DNA from 3 places in the Bradyrhizobium sp. G127 genome. Region 2 is predicted to be linked to each of the others. Evidence: predicted binding sites of a transcription regulator. Region 2 holds the regulator's gene; each other region holds the start of a gene.

Region 1 (7,295 bases), on a different contig from region 2:
CTGAAGCGCGCGGCCGATCCTGTGCGCGGCAAGAAGATTTATGCGAGCGCCTGTCTCTCCTGCCACAACACCGATGGCTCAGGCATTCGCCGCAGCCTGCCGACCACCGATCTCGGCTACATGGTGCCGCCTTTGTGGGGGCCGGACAGTTTCAACGACGGCGCGGGCATGGCGCGGCTGATCACGGCCGCGAACTTCGTGCATTTCAACATGCCGCACGGCGTCGATTACTGGAATCCGCGCCTGTCGGTGGCGCAGGCGTGGGACGTCGCCGCCTACATGGTGTCGCAGCCGCGCCCAAAGAAGGCGGGGCTGGACAAGGACTTTCCGGATCGTCTGAAGAAGCCGGTCGATGCGGCTTACGGCCCTTACGCGGACGGCTTCAGCGAGCGGCAGCACAAATACGGGCCGTTCGCGCCGATCCGCGCCGCGATCGCAAGGCTGCAGCGGGCGAAGGAGAGGGCGAGGTAGGGCGCGGGGCAGAGAATGCGGCGACGTAGCAGGGGTCGTCATTGCGAGCAGCGATAGCGACGAAGCAATCCAGCCGTCAATTGCTGGACCATCGATCGATTGCTTCGCGCAGCCGGTCATCGGGCCGGCGGAGCCGGAGCCGTTGGCTCGCAATGACGACATAACAAAAAGGCCCGGATTGCTCCGGGCCTTTCGTATTTCGTATTCAGCTTGGAAGTCTGATGGACGTCTTAGAAGTCCATGCCGCCCATGCCGCCGCCCGGAGGCATTCCGCCGCCGGCGGCGCCGCCCTTCTTGGGCAGTTCGGCGATCATGGCTTCGGTGGTGATCAGACCGATGCAAAAGAGGTCGCGTTGGATCATAAATATCTTGACTAGGAATAAAATCCTTATTACGATTTCCAAGTATTGCTTAAGCGGGAAGAATTTTGATGGTGAGCTTACAAAGGAAGCTAGTCGAATTGGAGGGCAGAATTTTCGCGTGGAAAGCGGATGATGCGTTCCATCATTTTATGTTGGCATTGAAAGCCGGGTTTAACCAGGATCAGCCGAGGGATGCTCATGGTCGCTGGACAAGCGGAGGCGGGGTTGTCGTCACGACCTCAACCGGCTTCTACACGGGAATTCAAAGCATCGACGAGACGTCGGATGCTTTGAGCGATATTTTGACGGATGTCATCGAGAAGCTTGAATATCTGCCTTCGATGAGTCCGCAGGTCTATGGGATGCTTGTGCATACGGCATTCGGTCTTGAAGTCTGGCTAAAGGGCCTGCAGGGTATAGGCGACATAGAACGCACATTCAGCCTGGAAGATGCCGATCCTTATTATGGATTTGCTGGCAGTGTTCGTACTGACGTTACATTGCGCAATATTCAGGGCGATATTGTTGCGATCTACGATGTGAAGACGGGCAACGCTCGCATGTCTCAAAAGAGGGCTGACGAATTGCGCGAGAAAACCGGCGCGGCATCAGGTACGCCAGTCTTTGAACTGAACGTGACTCGAGGTGTATCTCGCAAATCTTATGATTTGCTCTGGAGATTGGCACGATGAGCATGGAAATATATTTGCTCTCCGATCAGGACGTTCCTTCCACGCAGGCTTGGCAAAAGGCCATCGACGCACTTGGCTTTGATGTCCGTTTTCTCGACGACGAGACATTGCAGACAAAGGAGGTGCGATTACGCACAGAGTATCTGAAGACACCCGTGCTTATGGAGCTAAGCCGAAGCGGTCTTGCTGAATTGCGCGAGATATTTCCCAAAGTCGCGTTTCCTGAGCATGTAGCTCACATCCACACCTTGCGTTGGAGCATGAGTTTCGAAGGCAGTGCCGCAGCCTACCAGGCGGCGGCAGCCTATGTGGGTCTGGTCAAGGGGCTGATGATCGACTCCGAGGAAGGCAACCTCAAAACTCCGGATGGCGCAATCGAACTCGCGCGTAGTGTGGCCGCTGACGTCTCTGTCGCTCACGAGGCTCTCGTCAATCTCTTCGGACAGGCTAAGAAGTAGGTTTGGCTGCGGATTTGAAGTGGCAAACAAAAAAGGTATCGCTGTCGGGTTTTTGTATTTCGTCATCGTCGAGCGAGATTTCGGGTCTGCGGAGCGCATGAAGAATGCCGCGCCGCCCGGAATGATGAAGTGGCGCCAACAAAAAGGGCGCGGTTTGCACCGCGCCCTTCGTATTTGACTACTCGCCTGGGGGGCTGGACTTAGAAATCCATGCCGCCCATGCCGCCGCCCGGAGGCATTCCGCCGCCGGCCGCGCCACCCTTCTTGGGCAGTTCGGCAATCATGGCTTCGGTGGTGATCAGCAGCGCCGCAACCGAAGCTGCGTTCTGGATCGCCGCACGAACGACCTTGGTCGGGTCGATGATGCCCTTGGAGACGAGGTTGCCGTATTCGCCGGTCTGCGAGTCGAAGCCGTACGAATACTGATCCTTCTCCAGCACCTTGCCGACGATGACCGAGCCGTCTTCGCCTGCGTTGATGGCGATCTGGCGGGCCGGAGCGGAGAGCGCCTTGCGGACGATCTCGACGCCGGTCTTCTGGTCGTCGTTCTGGGTCTTGATCTTCTTGAGCTGCTCGGAAGCACGGAGCAGGGCGACGCCGCCGCCCGGCACGATGCCTTCTTCAACAGCCGCGCGGGTCGCATGCATCGCGTCATCAACGCGATCCTTGCGCTCCTTCACTTCAACCTCGGTTGCGCCGCCGACGCGGATCACCGCGACGCCGCCTGCGAGCTTGGCCAGACGCTCCTGAAGCTTCTCGCGGTCGTAGTCCGAAGTGGTCTCTTCGATCTGCGCCTTGATCTGCGACACGCGCGCCTCGATGTCGGCCTTCTTGCCGGCGCCGTTGACGATGGTGGTGTTTTCCTTGTCGATCATCACCTTCTTGGCGCGGCCCAGCATCTGCAGGGTCACGTTCTCAAGCTTGATGCCGAGGTCTTCCGAGATCGCCTGGCCGCCGGTGAGGACCGCGATGTCCTGCAGCATGGCCTTGCGGCGGTCGCCGAAGCCCGGAGCCTTGACGGCTGCAACCTTGAGGCCGCCACGGAGACGGTTGACGACGAGGGTGGCGAGGGCTTCGCCTTCGACGTCTTCAGCGACGATGACAAGCGGCTTGCCGGTCTGCACGACGGCTTCCAGCAATGGCAGCAGTTCGTTCAGCGACGAGAGCTTCTTCTCGTTGATGAGGATGTAGGCGTCGTCGAATTCAACGCGCATCTTGTCGGCGTTGGTGACGAAGTAGGGGGAGATGTAGCCGCGGTCGAACTGCATGCCTTCGACGACGTCCAGTTCGGTCTCGAGCGACTTGGCTTCTTCAACCGTGATGACGCCCTCGTTGCCGACCTTCTTCATGGCGTCGGCGAGGAACTTGCCGATTTCGCTGTCGCCGTTGGCCGAGATGGTGCCGACCTGGGCGATTTCCTCGTTCGAGGTGACCTTCTTGGAGTTCTTAACGAGGTCTGCGACCACGGCTTCCACAGCCAGGTCGATGCCGCGCTTCAGATCCATCGGGTTCATGCCAGCGGCAACCGCCTTGGCGCCTTCCTTGACGATGGCCTGGGCCAGCACGGTCGCGGTGGTGGTGCCGTCGCCGGCAGCGTCGGCCGACTTCGAGGCCACTTCGCGGACCATCTGCGCGCCCATGTTCTCGAACTTGTCTTCAAGCTCGATGTCCTTGGCGACGGTGACGCCGTCCTTGGTGATGCGCGGAGCGCCGAACGACTTGTCGAGAACGACGTTGCGGCCCTTCGGACCGAGCGTGACCTTCACCGCGTTGGCGAGGATGTCGACGCCGCGCAACATCTTGTCGCGGGCTTCGACGCCGAATTTGACTTCTTTAGCTGACATGTTGGGTTTCCTTGAGTGTCAGGAAGATTGAATTTTGGGTGGGAGAGAGGGCGCTCTTAAGCGGCCTTCTTCTTCGCGTTGGTGTCGGTGATGACACCCATGATGTCGCTTTCCTTCATGATCAGGACTTCCTGGCCATCGATCTTGACCTCGGTGCCGGACCACTTGCCGAACAGGACGATGTCGCCGACCTTGAGGTCGATCGGGATCAGCTTGCCGGCTTCGTCACGGCCGCCCGGGCCAACCGAAAGAATCTCGCCCTGCGAGGGCTTCTCTTTGGCGCTGTCCGGAATGATGATGCCGCCAGCAGTCTTCTCTTCGGCGTCGATGCGCTTGACCACGACGCGGTCGTGAAGCGGACGGAATTTCATGCAGTCCTCCTAAAACTTTGATGATGCTTGCGTTTTCGAATTTTGGCAGTCGAGGTTAGCGAGTGCTACCCCCAGACTGCACCGGACATAGGCCCGCGGCGGGTGCCGGGCAAGGGTCTGTAGCAGAAATTTTGGCAGTCGGGCGGCCCGGCTGCCAAATTTTGCCGGATCGTTAACGCGGCGGAGGGGAAGGCTTCTCCGCCCGCCGCTTGCGGACGATGTCCAGTTCGGGCCTCGGCGCGACTTCCTTGGGCATCGGCTTTTCGGTTTTCCAGGCCATGGCGCGGGCCGCCTGCAACGCCAGGAACCCGAACAGCCGCACTGCGGCCCACATGGCCCAGCGGGTCAGCAGACCGACGCCGCACACGGCCATGGCTTCGAGAAAGATCGCGTCGGCGCGCTGCCGGGTCGGTGCTTCGGGGTGCGGCTGGGTGCCTTCGCGCAGCTCATTATAAAGATAGTCGTGAATCACAGCGGCGCGGCTGTAGCGGCCCCATGTGGGAAGGATCGACCAGAACAGGCGGGGGATCGACGCGCCGTCGGTCTCGAATAGCTTGTGCACCTCGATCAGGTGGCCGGAATTCTCGTCGCCGACCTCGTAGACCAGCGGCTGCTCGAGCCGCCATGTGCGGTAGTCCACATCGAGCTGCGTGATGGTGAGTTCGCCCGTGAAACGGCTCATGGCCCCGCTCCGTGTTGACGAGGCGTGAGGCTCGCATGCGCGCCCGGCCTTGTCAGCCACGCATTGTCAGCAGTCCCGGAGTCATGCTGCTACTGCCTTGATAGGCAACACTTTATTTAACATTTAGGCTTGTGATGAACCTTCGTATTGCGTGAGACTTTTCCTTAAGCGCGTTCAGTCGCGAAGTGGATTCGGTCGCGGCTCGCGCGCTCAACTGAGCCTTTTCCGGCGAAGTGGATGTCCGGTTCGCCGCCAGAAAATGCTCCTGAAAGCGGGTGCGAGCGCGTTCGACAAAAACCGGTTAGCCACTGTTTGCCGATCGCCTCCGCCATTTTTCTGGTCGCGTTTTCGACGACGAGTCGTAAGGCCGCCTCGCCGGAAAACGCTCTACGGAGGTTCTGATGGTTTCGAAAGCTACGGTCCCGCAGGTCGCTGTCCGTGACGGCGCTGTCTCCGAGGACTTCAAGAAGCAGCTCGCCGGTTACGGCCTGACGACGGCCGAAATCCTGTATCGCCGGCCCGATCACCACTGGCTGCTGCAATCCTACGTCTGGCAGAACTACGATCTGTTTCCGAACTTTCCGGCGCTGAAGGACTTTCTCGCCTTCTGGCAGGCCAAGCTGGAAGGGCCGCTGGTCGCCGTCACCGTCGCGCATTCGAAGCTGGTGAAGCCCGCCGAGCTGAAAGCGATCGACGGGGTGTTCCGGCTGCATTGAGATCGAGCCGGCCGGCTGTCCGGTTTACTTCGCATGGAAAGCACCGCATAAACGTCGGATATTGATGATTTCCGACGTTTTCATTCATGGCGCATGTTTACCGAGAAGATATTGACTGGCTGCGCGCCGTTGCGGTGCTGTCGGTATTGGCGTTTCATTGGGACATCCCGCCGTTTCGCGGCGGTTATGTCGGCGTCGATATCTTCTTCGTGATCTCCGGATTTCTGATCACCCAGATCATCCAGTCCGAAATGATGGCGGGGGACTTTTCCTTCGCCCGGTTTTACGAGCGCCGGGTACGGCGGCTGCTGCCCGCGCTCTACGTGATGCTCGTGCTGACCGTGCTGCCGTCGTTCTGGCTGCTTCTGCCGTCGGAGCGCCACGAGTTCTTCCGCTCGATCGCGGCGGTGGTCACCTTCACATCGAACATCTTCTTCTGGTGGCAGACCAATTACTTCGCGCAGGCCGCCGACGAAAAGCCACTGCTTCATACATGGTCGCTATCGGTGGAAGAGCAGTTCTATCTGGTGCTGCCGCTGCTGGTCTGGGCGCTGCTGCGGTGGCAGGGGCGGGCGTCGCACCGCAACTGGATAGTGTTCGCCGGACTCGGCGCTGCGGCGCTGGCGTCCTTCGTCTTTAGTTACTGGCTGATGACGAGCGGGCGCATTGCCACCGCGTTCTTCATGAGTCCGCCGCGTGCGTGGGAATTTCTGACTGGAAGCCTTGTCGCCGTGAAGGGCTTTCCGGTTGTTCGCAACATCCATCTGCGGCGGATCGCAGGTGGGATCGGGCTGGCGATGGTTCTCGTTCCCGCCATCGCTTACCGCGACGGCACGGTGTTTCCCGGAGCGGCGGCGCTGCTGCCTTGCGCGGGTGCCGCTCTCTTCATCTGGAGCGGTCTGGAAGGCGGCGCAACTGTCCGCGCCCTCTGGTCGCCGCTGAAAATCGCCGGATTTTTCGGTAAGATTTCCTATTCGCTCTATCTGTGGCACTGGCCGCTTTTCATCTACGCGAAATTCTCAAAACCGGATCTCGCGCCGGATGCGTTCGAGAAAGCCGTCCTGTTCGCGCTTGCCGTCGCACTGTCCTGGGCGTCCTACCGCTTTGTCGAGCAGCCGCTGCGGCGCGGCTCGCTCATTCCGTCACGGCGCTCGGCGTTCGCGATGGCCGGATGCAGCACGGCGGTCCTGCTGGCGACTGCCGCGCTCGGCATGACGAGCGCCCGCACGTCCGACATGGACGGCCGTGCGCGTCAGCTCGAGGCTTACAGCAAGGATCGTTATGATTCATCCTATCGTGCCGGGGTATGTTTCGTTGAGTACTGGCCTTTGTTCGACGATAAGGCATGCCTGTCTATGGTTGTTGGGAAGAAGAATGTTCTTCTTTGGGGCGACAGCCTTGCCGCTCACTACATGGGTGGGCTCCAATCACACATCGATCCCACGCGAGTAAATATTCTTCAGTTGACCGCAGCAGGCTGCTTTCCTGCGCTAACAGTGCTGCGAGGGTTCAATGAATTTTGCCGGCGCTTTACGCATCGAGCGGCAGCCTTTCTCGAGGAAACGAAGCCGGATATCGTCATCATTTCTGCTGATTGGTTAGGATACTCGCGCAGGCGTGACTACGTAACGATCGACGAGATCAATCGGACGCTTCAGAGTCTTAAAAACATGGGCATAGCGGCGGTAATCGTGGGTCC
Region 2 (7,295 bases):
CGGGCGAAACGAAACTCGTCGATTGGCGCGTGACGCACATGGCTGTTGAAGTCGCAATACGGACACTTTGACAGGCAGAACGGCCAGTGCACGTAAACGCCGAAAGCATTTTTCGCGTCGGTGCTCATTTGAGGCACAGCTCCGAGAGTTTTACGAACGCCTTGGCGCGATGGGACAGCCCCATGCCGTGCGGCGGCAGGCCGTGTTTCTCGATACTGGTCATCTCACCAAAGGTGCGCGCATGACCGTCGGGAAGGAAGGCCGGATCGTAGCCAAATCCTGCGTCACCACGCGGCGGCCACACCAGTGTGCCATCGACGCGCGCTTCGACTTCCTCGATATGTCCGTCCGGCCATGCCACGCACAGCGCCGAGACGAAGTGCGCCTTGCGTTGCGCGGGCTCCTTCGCGCCGCGCTCCTGCAGCAGGCGTTCAATATGCGTCATGGCGACGAGAAAATTCTTGTCCTTGCCGGCCCAGCGCGCCGAGTAGATACCCGGCTGGCCATCAAGCGCATCGACGGCGAGCCCGGAGTCATCGGCGAAGGCGGGGAGACTGGTTGCATTCGCCGCCGCTGCAGCCTTGATGCGCGCGTTAGACTGAAACGTTGTGCCGTTTTCATCCGGTTCGTCCAGACCGAGTTCAGCCGCCGACACCGCCTCCACGCCATAAGGGGCCAGCAGCTCGCGCATCTCGGCGAGCTTGCCGGGATTGTGAGTCGCAATCACAAGGCGGCCGGTGATTCGGCGATGCATGGACATCAGTATATCCCCGTCATGTCGGCCATGACGTCAAAGTCGTTACGCCGCCGCCATTTTTTGCAGGTCCACCAGCCGGGCGATGCCCTTTTTCGCCAGCGCCATCAGGCTGAGGAATTCCTCCTGCGAGAACGGCGTCTTCTCGGCGGTGCCCTGGACTTCGATGATACGGCCGTCGCCGGTCATGACGAAGTTCGCATCCGTCTCGGCTTCGGAATCTTCCGCGTAATCCAGATCGAGCACCGGCGTGCCGTTGTAGATACCGCAGGAGATTGCGGCGACGTTGTCGCGCAGCACGTTGTCGTTCTTCAGCATGTTGCGCGCCTTCATCCATTGCAGACAATCGGCCAGCGCAACCCATGCGCCGGTGATCGACGCGGTGCGGGTGCCGCCGTCGGCCTGGATGACATCGCAGTCCACGGTGATCTGGCGTTCGCCCAGTGCAACGAGATCGACGGTGGTGCGCAGCGAGCGCCCGATCAGGCGCTGGATTTCGACTGTACGCCCGCTCTGCTTGCCGGCGGCGGATTCGCGGCGCATGCGCTCATGGGTGGCGCGGGGCAGCATGCCGTATTCAGCGGTGACCCAGCCGCGGCCCTGACCCTTGAGCCAGGGAGGCAGCCGGTCTTCCAGCGTGGCGGTCACCAGCACATGGGTGTCGCCGAATTTCACCATGCAGGAACCCTCGGCGTATTTGACCACGCCGCGTTCCAGCGTGACGGGGCGCAGTTCGTCGGGCGCGCGACGGCTCGGCCGCATGGTAAATCCTCCTGAAACTTGGGAAACCTTGATTTGGCGCTGCTTTTAGGGGGTTGGGATCGCAGCGGCAAGGGAAGATAAGGATGTCCAGCGAAAGCGGCTTGTCATGTCGCCACGCGATGGACAATTGTAGCGAGAACAACCCGTTTGGAGCTCGATTTGGCCCATCACGACCCGATCAGTCACCTGATAACGCCGAACGCGGGACTGGCCCAGCTCAACGAGCGGTCGCGGGATATTTTCCGCCAGATCGTCGAGAGCTATCTTGCGACCGGCGAGCCGGTGGGCTCGCGCAACATCTCGCGCTTGATCACCCTTCCGCTGTCGCCGGCTTCGGTGCGCAACGTGATGTCGGATCTGGAACAGTTGGGCCTGATCTATGCGCCGCATACATCGGCCGGGCGGCTGCCGACAGAACTGGGATTGCGTTTCTTCGTCGATGCGCTGATGCAGGTCGGCGATCTGTCGGAGCCTGAACGGCAGTCGATCGAGACCCAGCTCAAATCGGTCGGCGGCGCGACATCGGTCGAAGCGGCATTGAGCGAGGCCCTGACGCGGTTGTCGGGACTGACCCGCGCCGCGGCCGTGGTGCTCACGCAAAAGTCCAATGTGCGGCTAAAACATATCGAGTTCGTGCGACTGGAGCCGGAGCAGGCGCTCGTCGTGCTGGTGGCGGAAGACGGCCAGGTCGAGAACCGCGTGTTGCCGTTGCCGCCGGGCGTGCCGACATCCGCGCTGACGGAAGCCTCGAATTTTCTCAACGCGCGGATTCGCGGCCGCACGCTGGCCGAGGCGCGCAGCGAGCTCGAAGTCGCGCTGACACAGAGCCGCAACGAACTCGATCAACTGACGCAGAAAGTCATCACGGCGGGAATCGCGAGCTGGTCCGGCGGCGCCAGCGAGGAACGTCAACTGATCGTTCGCGGCCACGCCAACCTGCTGGAAGATCTGCACGCGCTGGAAGACCTCGAGCGGGTGCGGCTGTTGTTCGACGATCTCGAAGCCAAGAAGGGCGTGATCGATCTGCTCGGCCGCGCCGAGCGCGCCGATGGCGTCCGCATTTTCATCGGCTCCGAAAACAAGCTGTTCTCGCTGTCCGGTTCTTCCACCATCATCGCGCCCTATCGAGACGGCGCGGGTCAGATCGTCGGTGTGCTGGGCGTGATCGGTCCGACCCGGCTGAACTATGCGCGGGTCATTCCGATGGTGGACTATGCCGCCCGCATCGTCAGCCAGCTGATCGGCAAATAGCGCGTTTGCGCTTGATTTTCCGCGCCTAAAGCACGATATGCGGGATTAACATTCCCGCATTCCAGACGACGATTTTCTGAAAAGGTGAGTTATGGCCAATTCCAATGGGCAAAAGGAACCGCAGGATGCGTCCGCGCCGGAGCTGGCGAACGACAAGGAGCCTGTGGTCTCAAAGCCTTACGTGATGCCTGACGATCCCGAGGAAGGTTCTGTCGAAGCGCTCACGAAGGAGGTCGCGGACGCCAAGGACCGCATGCTGCGCACGCTGGCCGAGATGGAAAATCTCCGCAAGCGCACCCAGCGCGAAGTCACTGATGCGCGCACCTACGGCATCACGGCGTTCGCGCGCGACGTGCTCGACATCGCCGACAATCTGCAGCGCGCGCTGGATGCGGTGCCGGTCGAGGCGCGGGAAGCCGCTGACGCAGGCCTCAAGGCGCTGATTGAAGGCGTCGAACTGACTGAGCGCTCGCTGCACAAGACGCTGGAGAAGAACGGCGTGCAGAAGCTCGACCCGCTCGGCGAGAAGTTCAATCCGAACTTTCATCAGGCGATGTACGAAGTGCCGGATTCCTCGGTGCCGGCGGGCACCGTCGTGCAGGTGGTGCAGGGCGGTTACACGATCGGCGAGCGGGTGTTGCGGCCGGCGCTGGTCGCAGTGGCCAAGGGCGGCGCAAAGAGTGCGCCTTCGGCTGCGCAGGATTCAGCGAACGACTAAGCGCCTTTAGCGCGGATCGATGCCGTCACGGACGGCGCGGAATCGCGGAAAAGCTTTCGGCCATTCCTCGCGCGTGGCGCTCGCGATGATCCGCAGCGAACTGCCGCTGCCGAATCGCAGCCACTGCACCACGGTCACCGGCGTATCGTCCTTGCCGGCGACGGCATCGATCCGTGTTTCATATCCGGGCGTGCCTTCGATCCGAAGCGGCTCGCTCGATGTGATACGCGCGTTGCGCAGGCCGGGAATGGTCGCCGCGACTTGTTGGGCGAAGCGCCCGCGATCGTCGGATTTTTCGGGACCCGCTCCGACCAGCCCGATCACCATGTAGGGCGCGCCGTCGAGCTTGGTGTCCTCGGTGCCGTCGGTCAGCAGGACCGATGAGCGTGGTGCCAGCGTGCGCACGGTCTTGAAATCGCCGAGATCGCCGATCTTGAAAGGGAGCAGGCTGAGCTGTTCTTCGACCGGGACTTCCTTGCGCAGGGCGACCGACGACAGCATCTTGCGAATGATTTCCTCGGACAAGGGTTTTGCTGCATCGTCGCGGACTTGGGCGATGACATAGCCCGTGAACTTCTCACCGCCGGATACGATCAGCGAATACATCCGGATCGCGGTGGCGCCGTCCTTGCCGGTGTCGGATGTGATGTAAGCCTTGCCAGCCGCTGTCTCGAAGGCTTCGGGCTTTGGTCCGGGGCCGGCGGTCTTGCCTTCTTTCAGCGCCGTTTCGACGGCCTCGAATGCCGCGGGGGGAATCTCGGCGACCCCGACCTTGATCTTCTGGTCTTCGGCTTCGAAGCCGAGAAATTCCTTGGCCACGGCGAGCCCTTCGGCCGGCACCAGTCCAACGCGCGCGCCGGGGGGGAATACCGCATCGGCGGCGATGGCTGAGTGGCCAGCGGCGGTGAGGGCGACGAGGGTGAGGACGCGGACGATCGTTTTCATGAGACCTGACTGATGCCGCATTGAGGCGGTTTGGTGAAGCGGAGTGGAAGTTTCATCGCGTGCGGCGCGGGTCGAACTGTTTCTGCGCCGGGCCATGAGATCAACCCCTGAATCGTTGCAAATTGACGCATTGTCCCCGGCTCCACGTCCGGCGGTGGGATCCGGCCTTCTGCGTGAAAATTCATTTTCCCTGCTGTTTACAAGGGCCGGTCCTTGCAGGCCTAGGGGCCCCTCCTATATGAGGCGGAGCGTCGCGACGTCGCGAACATTTGATATTGGGGGTTTGGATTGGTGCGCCGTCAGGGCCCAGCCAACCTGCCGCAAAAAGAAGGACTAGAGGACCATGGGAAAGGTCATTGGGATCGACCTCGGCACCACGAACTCGTGTGTCGCTGTGATGGACGGCAAAACGCCGAAAGTGATCGAGAATGCCGAGGGCATGCGGACGACCCCGTCCATTGTCGCCCTCACTGACGACGGTGAACGCCTCGTCGGCCAGCCGGCCAAGCGCCAGGCGGTGACAAATCCGGAAAAGACCATCTTCGCCGTGAAGCGCCTCATCGGCCGCCGCTACGACGATCCGACGGTCGAAAAGGACAAGAAGCTCGTCCCCTACAAGATCGTAAAGGCCGGCAACGGCGATGCTTGGGTTGAGGCCGATGGCCAGACCTACTCGCCGTCGCAGGTCTCCGCTTTCATCCTGCAAAAGATGAAAGAGACCGCGGAAGCCCATCTCGGCCAGAAGGTCGATCAGGCGGTCATCACCGTTCCTGCCTATTTCAACGACGCCCAGCGTCAGGCCACCAAGGACGCCGGCAAGATCGCCGGTCTCGAAGTGCTGCGCATCATCAACGAGCCGACTGCGGCGGCGCTTGCTTACGGTCTCGACAAGACCAAGCAGGGCACCATCGCGGTGTACGATCTCGGCGGCGGCACCTTCGACGTCTCGATCCTCGAGATCGGCGACGGCGTGTTCGAAGTGAAGTCCACCAACGGCGACACCTTCCTCGGCGGTGAAGATTTCGACATGCGTCTGGTCAGCTATCTGGCCGACGAATTCCAGAAGGAGCAGGGCATCAACCTGCGCAACGACAAGCTCGCTCTGCAGCGCCTGAAAGAGGCTGCTGAAAAGGCCAAGATCGAATTGTCGTCGACGACGCAGACCGAAATCAACCTGCCGTTCATCACGGCGGATGCGTCCGGTCCGAAGCATCTGACCATGAAGCTGACCCGCGCCAAGTTCGAAGCGCTGGTCGACGATCTCGTGCAGAAGACGATCGAGCCTTGCCGCAAGGCGCTCAAGGATGCCGGCCTGTCCGCGGCCGAGATCAACGAAGTTGTTCTGGTCGGCGGCATGACGCGCATGCCGAAGGTTCAGGAAGTGGTGAAGCAGCTCTTTGGAAAAGAGCCGCACAAGGGCGTCAACCCCGACGAGGTGGTCGCCATCGGCGCCGCCATTCAGGCCGGCGTGCTGCAGGGCGACGTCAAGGACGTGCTGCTGCTCGACGTGACGCCGCTGTCGCTCGGCATCGAAACGCTGGGTGGTGTGTTCACGCGCATCATCGAGCGCAACACCACGATCCCGACCAAGAAGAGCCAGGTGTTCTCGACTGCCGAGGACAATCAGGGCGCTGTCACCATTCGCGTATTCCAGGGTGAACGCGAGATGGCGGCCGACAACAAGATTCTCGGTCAGTTCGACCTGATGGGAATTCCACCTGCGCCGCGCGGCATGCCGCAGATCGAGGTCACGTTCGACATCGACGCCAACGGCATCGTCAACGTCTCGGCGAAGGACAAGGCGACCAACAAGGAACAGCAGATTCGCATTCAGGCGTCCGGTGGATTGTCCGACAGCGACATCGAGAAGATGGTCAAGGATGCCGAGGCCAACGCGGCCGAGGACAAGAAGCGGCGTGAGGCTGTCGACGCCAAGAACCATGCCGACGCGCTGGTGCATTCCACCGAGAAGGCGCTGGCCGAGCATGGTGCGAAGGTCGGCGAGCCCGAGCGCAAGGCGATCGAAGATGCGCTGGCGGATCTCAAGGAAGCCTTGAAGGGCGACGACGCCGAGGCGATCAAGACCAAGACCAACACGCTGGCTCAGGCTTCGATGAAGCTGGGCGAGGCGATGTACACGCAGCAGGCCGAGGCGGACGCCGCCAAGGATGCCGCGAAGGACGATGTCGTTGACGCCGAGTTTACCGAAGTCGACGACGATAAGACCAACAAGAAGTCCGCGTAACCCGTACACGGTCAACCTCCCCTTCGCGGGGGAGGTTTTTCGTGGTGAACCGCATCAGATAAATCCAGACTCGCATGAACCAGATCAGCCATGTCTAAGGCCTGTTATTACGAGACACTGGAAGTCGAGCGCACTGTCGACGAAGCCGGACTGAAATCGGCCTTCCGCAAGCTCGCGATGAAATGGCACCCGGACAAGAATCCGGGCGATCCGTCCTGCGAGCACAAGTTCAAGGAAATCTCCGAGGCCTACGAGATCCTGAAGGACGGCAACAAGCGTGCCGCTTACGATCGCTATGGCCATGCCGCCTTTGAGCAAGGCAATGGCGGCGGTCACGGCGCCGGTTTCGGTGCGGGCTTCGCGTCCTCGTTCTCCGATATTTTCGAAGATCTGTTCGGCATGGCCGGACAGCGCGGCGGCCGGGGCGGCCGCGAGCGCGGCGCGGACCTGCGCTACAATATGGAAATCACGCTGGAGGAAGCTTTCTCCGGCAAGACCGCGCAGATCGACATTCCGGTCGCGGTGACTTGCGAAACATGTTCCGGCACCGGCGCGAAGGCCGGCACCAAGCCGAAGACCTGCTCAATGTGCGGCGGCGCGGGTCGCGTCCGCCAGGCGCA
Region 3 (7,295 bases), 750 kb from region 2:
TTCCTGCCGACAGCGTTTATTTTCGATGAATGCCGCCGCCGCATGGTTAACCGTCGGTATGCGGCGGCTTTCATCTCATGAAGAGAACAGTTCCGCCTGAAACTTCGCGTTAAATGACACCGGGTTACAAACGCTGCATCAGGGATTGGGGAGACCAATGGCTATTCAGCGCAAACGATATCGGATCGAGACCATGCAGTCCGGCGACATGCCTATCATTGACCAAGACGACAGCGACGTTAATCCGCATCATCACCAGATCATGAGCGAATTGCGCGCCATTCGCGCGCAGATGGCGTCTCACCATCGCGGCCCCGCTGCAGAACAGGAAGACGCTCCCTCGGCGCAGGATCTGACGGCGGCCCAGCAGCTTCTCGCGAGCTATCGCGCGCAGATCGAGCAATGCGAAAAGCTCAAGGTCGAGCTTGATCTCATCCATGACGCCATCACCCGCACCAAGCAGGAAATCGCCGTGCTCCACGGCAACAGCTTCAGCGGCGACGAGATGTCGAAAGTCACCGGTGAACTCGGCGCTGTGGTCGGCGGCACCGAAGAAGCCACCCAGCAGATTCTGGAAGCAGCGGAAGCGATCGATCAGGCGGCCACCGCCCTCGGCAAGACGTCATCGCCGGATCAGCACGCCCGGCTCAGCGAGGAAATCCTCGAGCGCGTGGTCAGCATTTTCGAGGCATGCAACTTTCAGGACCTTACCGGCCAGCGCATCAGCAAGGTGATGACCACGATGAAGTTCATCGAGCATCACATCACCGTCATGATGGAGATCTGGGGCGGCGTTGACGCGATCAAGCAGCACGCGCCCGCGATCCTCGACACCCGTGTCGGCGATGCCCGTCTCCTGAACGGCCCGAAGGGTCTCGATGATGTGGGACATGCATCGCAGGACGACATCGACGCGATGTTCAACTAGGACACGCCCCGAAAGCCGACACCGGCGTTCGAACCAGATCAGAACCTTGAAACACAATCAGGATGCAGAAACCCGGACCCGTTTCCGGGTTTCTTGTTTTCAGAACTGCCCTCGGGTCGTGTTTCAGGCGCCAACGGCGCTATGCGGGCTGACCCGGGGATGGTGACAGTCGCATCCTTCCCCGCTGTCTCGCAGTTCATTCGATGGTCAGAACCAGCCCCTGCCCTCAGGCGCGAGGCGCGCAGCGGACATAGACCATGGTTCCGTAACGGCCGGACGCATCCTTGTCGATGAACCGGGTCATCAACACACGTCCATCGAAGGATACGATCTCGCGATCCTTCTCTCCACCGGCGGGACCGGCCGGCCCGATGTAGTTCTTGCCGCTCTGGCTGCCCTTGAGGCGCAGTTCCTGCGGGGTCGCTTCATCCGGCAGATGCATGATGACGCCGCCGGTAGCGCCCTGGCCAATCACATAGGGATTCTTGCACTGGCCGCGCGCCGCTGCTTCGGTACGGACGCGATCGTCCGGCTTGTGGAACGAGGCGAGCCCCCAGCGTCCGACAATCTCATCTGCACGGATGGTCGCGGGAATTTCGGGAGCCGCCGCCGGTTCTTGCACCGTAGCCTGTCCCCCGCCAAACCCGCTGAATCCGCCGAAACCACCCCCGCCGCACGCACCGAGAAAACCTGACAGCACCGATAAGGCCGCCAACGTGATAATTTTGGAGGCGCTGCTTCGTTCGTTCATTGTGGTCATGGTGTCTCCCGGCAAGAACACGTGGCCGCCTGCCAGACCGACAGAACCGCCGTTCACGCTGCGCAAGCTGACCCCCGTCAATACGCTGCGTCCCCTGAATGGTTTCCAGATCATCCTATATTGGCCTCACCAAGGCCTTAAGAGCCTCGCTTGACAGGATCGGCTGCAACCAATATTCCCGAGCCGTCTTTAGCACTCTCGGAGCGCGATTGCTAAGGGCAAGGCTTCATCCCTCAAGGGGGTAGCCATGCCCCCATTATCCACGGCCCGCGCCCCACCGCACGTCAAATTTTACAAGCAACGCCTAAAGGACATCCGATGGCCAAGACAACTTTTCGCCCGCTGCATGATCGTGTCGTCGTCAAGCGCATCGACGCCGAAGAGAAGACCAAAGGCGGCATCATCATTCCCGACAGCGCCAAGGAAAAGCCCTCGCAGGGTCGGGTGGTCGCCGTCGGTCCCGGCGGCCGCGACGAAGCTGGCAAGCTGATCCCGATTGATCTCAAGGCCGGCGATACCGTGCTGTTCGGCAAATGGTCGGGCACCGAAGTGAAGCTCGACGGAGAAGAACTCCTCATCATGAAGGAGTCCGACATCATGGGCGTCCTGAAGTAAGGACGTTCTCGCCTCCCATTGAACCGACATCGACCGTCATCCTTCGAGACTGCGCATTGCGCTCGCACCTCAGGGTGACGGAAACCCACATTATCAGGAGTAAATTCCAATGGCTGCCAAGGACGTCAAATTTTCCGGCGACGCACGCGACCGCATGCTGCGCGGCGTCGACATTCTCGCCAACGCGGTCAAGGTCACGCTGGGTCCCAAGGGCCGCAACGTCGTGATCGACAAGAGTTTCGGCGCACCGCGCATCACCAAGGACGGCGTTACCGTCGCCAAGGAAATCGAACTGGAGGACAAGTTCGAGAACATGGGCGCGCAGATGCTGCGTGAAGTCGCCAGCAAGACCAACGACACCGCGGGCGACGGCACCACCACCGCCACCGTGCTGGCTCAGGCCATCGTGCGCGAAGGCGCAAAGTCCGTCGCCGCCGGCATGAATCCGATGGATCTCAAGCGCGGCATCGACATCGCGGTTGCCGCCGTCATCAAGGACATCGAGAAGCGCGCCAAGCCGGTTGCCTCCTCCGCTGAAATCGCCCAAATCGGCACTATCTCGGCCAACGGCGACGCCACCATCGGCTCCATGATCGCCAAGGCGATGCAGAAGGTCGGCAACGAGGGTGTCATCACGGTCGAGGAAGCCAAGTCGCTCGATACCGAAGTCGACATCGTCGAAGGCATGCAGTTCGACCGCGGCTATCTCTCGCCCTACTTCGTCACCAATCCCGAGAAGATGACCGCCGAGCTGGAAGACGCTTACGTGCTGCTGCACGAGAAGAAGCTCTCCGGCCTTCAGGCCATGCTGCCCGTGCTCGAAGCCGTGGTTCAGACCGGTAAGCCGCTGCTGATCATCGCCGAGGACATCGAAGGCGAAGCCTTAGCCACGCTGGTGGTGAACCGCCTGCGCGGCGGCCTCAAGGTCGCGGCCGTGAAAGCTCCGGGCTTCGGCGATCGCCGCAAGGCCATGCTGGAAGACATCGCGATCCTGACCGGCGGTCAGTTGATCTCCGACGATCTCGGCATGAAGCTCGAGAACGTCACCGTGAAGATGCTCGGCCGCGCAAAGAAGGTCGTGATCGACAAGGAGAACACCACCATCGTCAACGGCGCAGGCAAGAAGCCTGACATCGAGGCGCGGGTGAACCAGATCAAGGCGCAGGTCGAGGAAACTACCTCGGACTACGACCGCGAGAAGCTCCAGGAACGTCTGGCCAAGCTCGCCGGCGGCGTCGCGATCATTCGCGTCGGCGGTGCCACCGAGATCGAAGTGAAGGAAAAGAAGGATCGCGTCGAGGATGCGCTCAACGCCACCCGCGCCGCCGTTCAGGAAGGCATCGTGCCGGGCGGCGGAACCGCGCTGCTGCGCGCCAAGAAGGCCGTCGGCCGCATCAACAACGACAACTCCGACGTGCAGGCCGGCATTAACATCGTGCTGAAGGCGCTGGAAGCTCCGATCCGCCAGATCTCCGAGAACGCCGGCGTCGAAGGTTCCATCGTTGTCGGCAAGATCCTCGACAACAAGAGCGAAACCTTCGGCTTCGACGCGCAGAACGAAGAGTATGTCGACATGGTCGCCAAGGGCATTATCGATCCGGCCAAGGTGGTTCGCACCGCCTTGCAGGACGCGGCCTCGGTTGCCGGTCTCCTTGTCACCACCGAAGCCATGGTCGCGGAACTGCCGAAGGAAGCAGCTCCGGCAATGCCGGGCGGCGGCGGAATGGGTGGCATGGGCGGAATGGGTGGCATGGGCTTTTAAAGCCCACCGTCTTCGCTTTAACGACAGCAAAGGCCGCCTGCGGGCGGCCTTTTTTGTTGTCTGACGTCAAGAAATGCCGCGACAATCCGTCCCGGTTTTGAGATTGTCCGGCGACCAGTGGTCCGATTCCAACATTCGCTTCCCATTTCAACGAGCATCTTTGCGAATGTTGAAATCAAAGGACCACTAGCAACTATAAGTTTTTAGTGGAGTTTGGATTTGACATTCGCGTTGCAAAGCAACCGCAAGGCATGACGCGAATGTCAAATCTACTCCACTGGCAATTCCGCGATTCAGGATCGAGATTATGCGCGCATTGATGATTGGCTGCACCGTCGCTCTTCTGGGCGCAGGATCGTGGACGGCAGCCCATGCCCAGGCGGCCAAGGATGCAAAGGTGGCACCGGCTGCGAGCGACGTGCGCTATTTCAACTCGCTGGGCGATCTTCTCGGCGATCTGCCGGTAGACGCCTTCATCAAGGAAACGCGGCAGGGCGGCAAGGTGGTCTCGGCCCTGCTCGATGTCTGCTATTCGGTATCGACCACCTCGGATCGTAAGGACCGCTTCGCCATCGATTTGAAGGTTGAAGGCGAGAAGCTCAGCGGCAGCGGACAGAGCTTCGAGAACAAGACGCCGGTCACGGTCAGCCTGATCCGCAAGGGCAGCAAATCGACATCGTTCGACGGCAAGATCACGCTCGGAACCGTCCCCAATTCGGTGTCATCACCGGACAACGCCGATGTCGACGAGAACGAATTCCAGCAATCGCAGGTGGTCGATGACGACCTCAGCGAAGCGCCGAAGGATTTCACCCAGGTGTCGCCGCAATCGGTCGCGGTCCGGGTCAAGCGCGAGAATTTCGCCGAACTCGTCAAGAGCCTGAAGACCCAGAACGTCCAGATCGCACTCGACAGCATCGCCACCGATTGCAACGCGCTGCGCTCGGGTTATCAGGTGTTGCGTCTGGTGGCCGATCCCGCGCGCGCCCCCGCGCTGGTCGCGAGCCTGAAGACGGCGACGGGCGTGACCGCCGCCGGCTGGACCTCCGGCACCTATGACATGGAACGCGCGATCCGGTTTGCCGCCGGCGAATGGAGCGACGGCGGAAAACTGAATCGCGACAAATTCGCCGCTGCACTCACAGCCACGGCCGCCAAGGTCATGTCCGCGAAGCCCGGAACATCGGCGTGGAACGATGCCACCGGCGAATTCACCTTTACCTTGAAGCGCCCGAGCCAGCTGGCGCCCGCGCTGGATCTGACCGAGACGTTGGAGATCACCGCGCTGGTCAGCCCGGACAAGCCCGGCACCTCTGACCACCTGATCGTCTGGCTTGCCGTTCCCTCCAGCAAGACCACGGACGAGACGCCCGGCCCACGCCTGCAGTTCTCCGACAATGCCGGCGGCGAGGAAGAAAGCACGTTCAACGACGACGACGGAATGATCAAGGCGATCGCGGCTCAATTGAAGGGACAACGCTGGGACACCGACAAGGCATCGTGGAAATGATCCCCGCGCCCACTCGCCCCGAGGCTGGTTAGCGCATGGCGCGCTACGATGCGGTCATCATTGGCGCAGGCCTCGGCGGCCTCACTGCCGGCGCGATCCTCGCGCGTGCAGGCCGCAAGGTGCTGGTGGTCGAGCGCAGCAATTCGGTTGGCGGCGCAGCATCCAGTTACAAGGTCGGCGATCTGTTCGTCGAAGGTTCGCTGCACGAGACCAGCGATCCGCACGACCCGCGCGATCCCAAACACGAGCCTCTGACACGAGCCGGCGTGCTAGGTGCCGTGCAATGGATCCCCTCGGGCACATTTTACGAGGTGCGTGGCGGCCCGGTGGGCGCGCCGCTGATGCTGCCCGACAATTTCGACGCCGCCCGGCGCGCTTTGACGGAGCGGTTTCCCGAAACCCGCGATGGCATCACGCGGTTGCTGGGCGAGATGGAGCAGGTCGCAGCCGCGATGGGAACGCTGTCGCGTGGCAGAAGCGCGTTCCGAAATCCGCGGCGGGCCTTTGGAGCGTTGAGAAAACTTCTCCCGGCCATTCGGGACTGGAATCTGTCGCTGTCGCAAAAGCTCGACCGCACGTTCGGCGACAACGAAGCCGTCAAGGCGGCGCTGGCCGCCAACCTGTCCTATTACCACGACGATCCGACGACGACATGGTGGGTGTTCTTCGCCGTCGCCCAGGGTGGTTACCTGTTGAGCGGCGGCCGCTACGTGCAAGGCGGATCCCAGCGGCTCTCCAGCGCGCTGGCGCGCGCCATCAAGACCGCGGGCAGCGACGTCATCCTGCGGCGGGTGGCCAGCGCCATCGCCGTCGATGCAAGCGGCCGCGTCACAAGCCTCACCCATGCAGCGAAAGACGGCAGTGATCCGCAGACCGTGGACACTGCACGCATCATCGGCAACGCCGCGCCGGAAATACTGGCCGCGCTGCTGCCCGAGGCCAGCGGCGCGAAGCTCGCCGCCGCCTATGGCCCACGGCAACGCTCGATCTCGCTGTTCGCGCTGACCCTCGGCCTGTCCGCACCGCCGTCCACATTCGGCATCACCAGCTATTCGACACAACTGCTGCCGGACTGGATGACGACCTTCGATGATTACGTGCAAGGCACGACGCTCATGGCGAGCGAACCGGGCCAGCGCATGCCGCCGCTTGCCCTCGTCGATTATGCAGCGATCGACTCCGGCGTCCCCGCACCGCCCTATGTGCTGTCGGTGGTGGGGCCCGATTCTCTTATGAACTGGGAGGATAGCGACCAGGACGCGTATCGCGCCAAGCGCGCGCGCTGGCAGGATGCCATCGTGGCCTATCTCGACGGAATTTATCCCGGCTTGGCGGCTGCCGTGGTCGCCTCGTCGTTCAACACCGCGCTGTCGGTCAAAACATATCTCGGCGCGCCGCAGGGTGCGGTCTATGGTTTCGCACCCACACCCCCGCGCTCACTGTTAGATTTGAGGAAACAGACGCCCGCAACAGCGGTCCCGGGCCTTTATCTTGCGTCGGCCTATGCAGGCTTCGGCGGCTATACCGGCGTGATCCAGTCGGCCGGCGCCTGCGCGGACATGATCTTGCGGGAGGGCTGAACGACAAGTGCGCGATTTTTCTTTCGTCGTCCCGGCGCAGGCCGGGACCCATAACCATCATCTTCGCGATCCCAAAAAGAAAACCGCAACAACCACTGAGCCGAAACATCGGATTCAGGGAGTATGGGTCCCGGCCTGCG

What was found. The regulator HrcA, encoded in region 2, represses chaperone genes, less so after heat shock. The targets are predictions, from matches to a motif close to GTTAGCACTCNCNNNNNGNGAGTGCTAAC.
Region 1: the regulator HrcA is predicted to act here: its motif matches at 4,240-4,268, upstream of LVY71_RS15745 (co-chaperone GroES).
Region 3: the regulator HrcA is predicted to act here: its motif matches at 1,877-1,905, upstream of groES (co-chaperone GroES).

Annotation. Positions count from the first base shown of each region.
Region 1 is NZ_JAKFGN010000002.1:776,782-784,076, reverse strand. Features, by position in the region: gene LVY71_RS15770 (c-type cytochrome) at 1-471, shown strand, start outside; gene LVY71_RS22900 (hypothetical protein) at 702-833, opposite strand; gene LVY71_RS15765 (hypothetical protein) at 902-1,525, shown strand; gene LVY71_RS15760 (hypothetical protein) at 1,522-1,983, shown strand; gene LVY71_RS15755 (hypothetical protein) at 2,003-2,161, shown strand; gene groL (chaperonin GroEL) at 2,184-3,827, opposite strand; gene LVY71_RS15745 (co-chaperone GroES) at 3,884-4,198, opposite strand; gene LVY71_RS15740 (DUF1353 domain-containing protein) at 4,371-4,880, opposite strand; gene LVY71_RS15735 (usg protein) at 5,282-5,596, shown strand; gene LVY71_RS15730 (acyltransferase family protein) at 5,683-7,295, shown strand, end outside.
Region 2 is NZ_JAKFGN010000001.1:109,339-116,633, reverse strand. Features, by position in the region: gene hemW (radical SAM family heme chaperone HemW) at 1-128, opposite strand, end outside; gene rdgB (RdgB/HAM1 family non-canonical purine NTP pyrophosphatase) at 125-763, opposite strand; gene rph (ribonuclease PH) at 800-1,516, opposite strand; gene hrcA (heat-inducible transcriptional repressor HrcA) at 1,676-2,767, shown strand; gene grpE (nucleotide exchange factor GrpE) at 2,859-3,485, shown strand; gene LVY71_RS00570 (hypothetical protein) at 3,492-4,430, opposite strand; gene dnaK (molecular chaperone DnaK) at 4,774-6,675, shown strand; gene dnaJ (molecular chaperone DnaJ) at 6,766-7,295, shown strand, end outside.
Region 3 is NZ_JAKFGN010000001.1:859,647-866,941, reverse strand. Features, by position in the region: gene LVY71_RS04145 (protein phosphatase CheZ) at 158-928, shown strand; gene LVY71_RS04140 (hypothetical protein) at 1,155-1,688, opposite strand; gene groES (co-chaperone GroES) at 2,007-2,303, shown strand; gene groL (chaperonin GroEL) at 2,413-4,065, shown strand; gene LVY71_RS04125 (hypothetical protein) at 4,373-5,575, shown strand; gene LVY71_RS04120 (phytoene desaturase family protein) at 5,611-7,155, shown strand.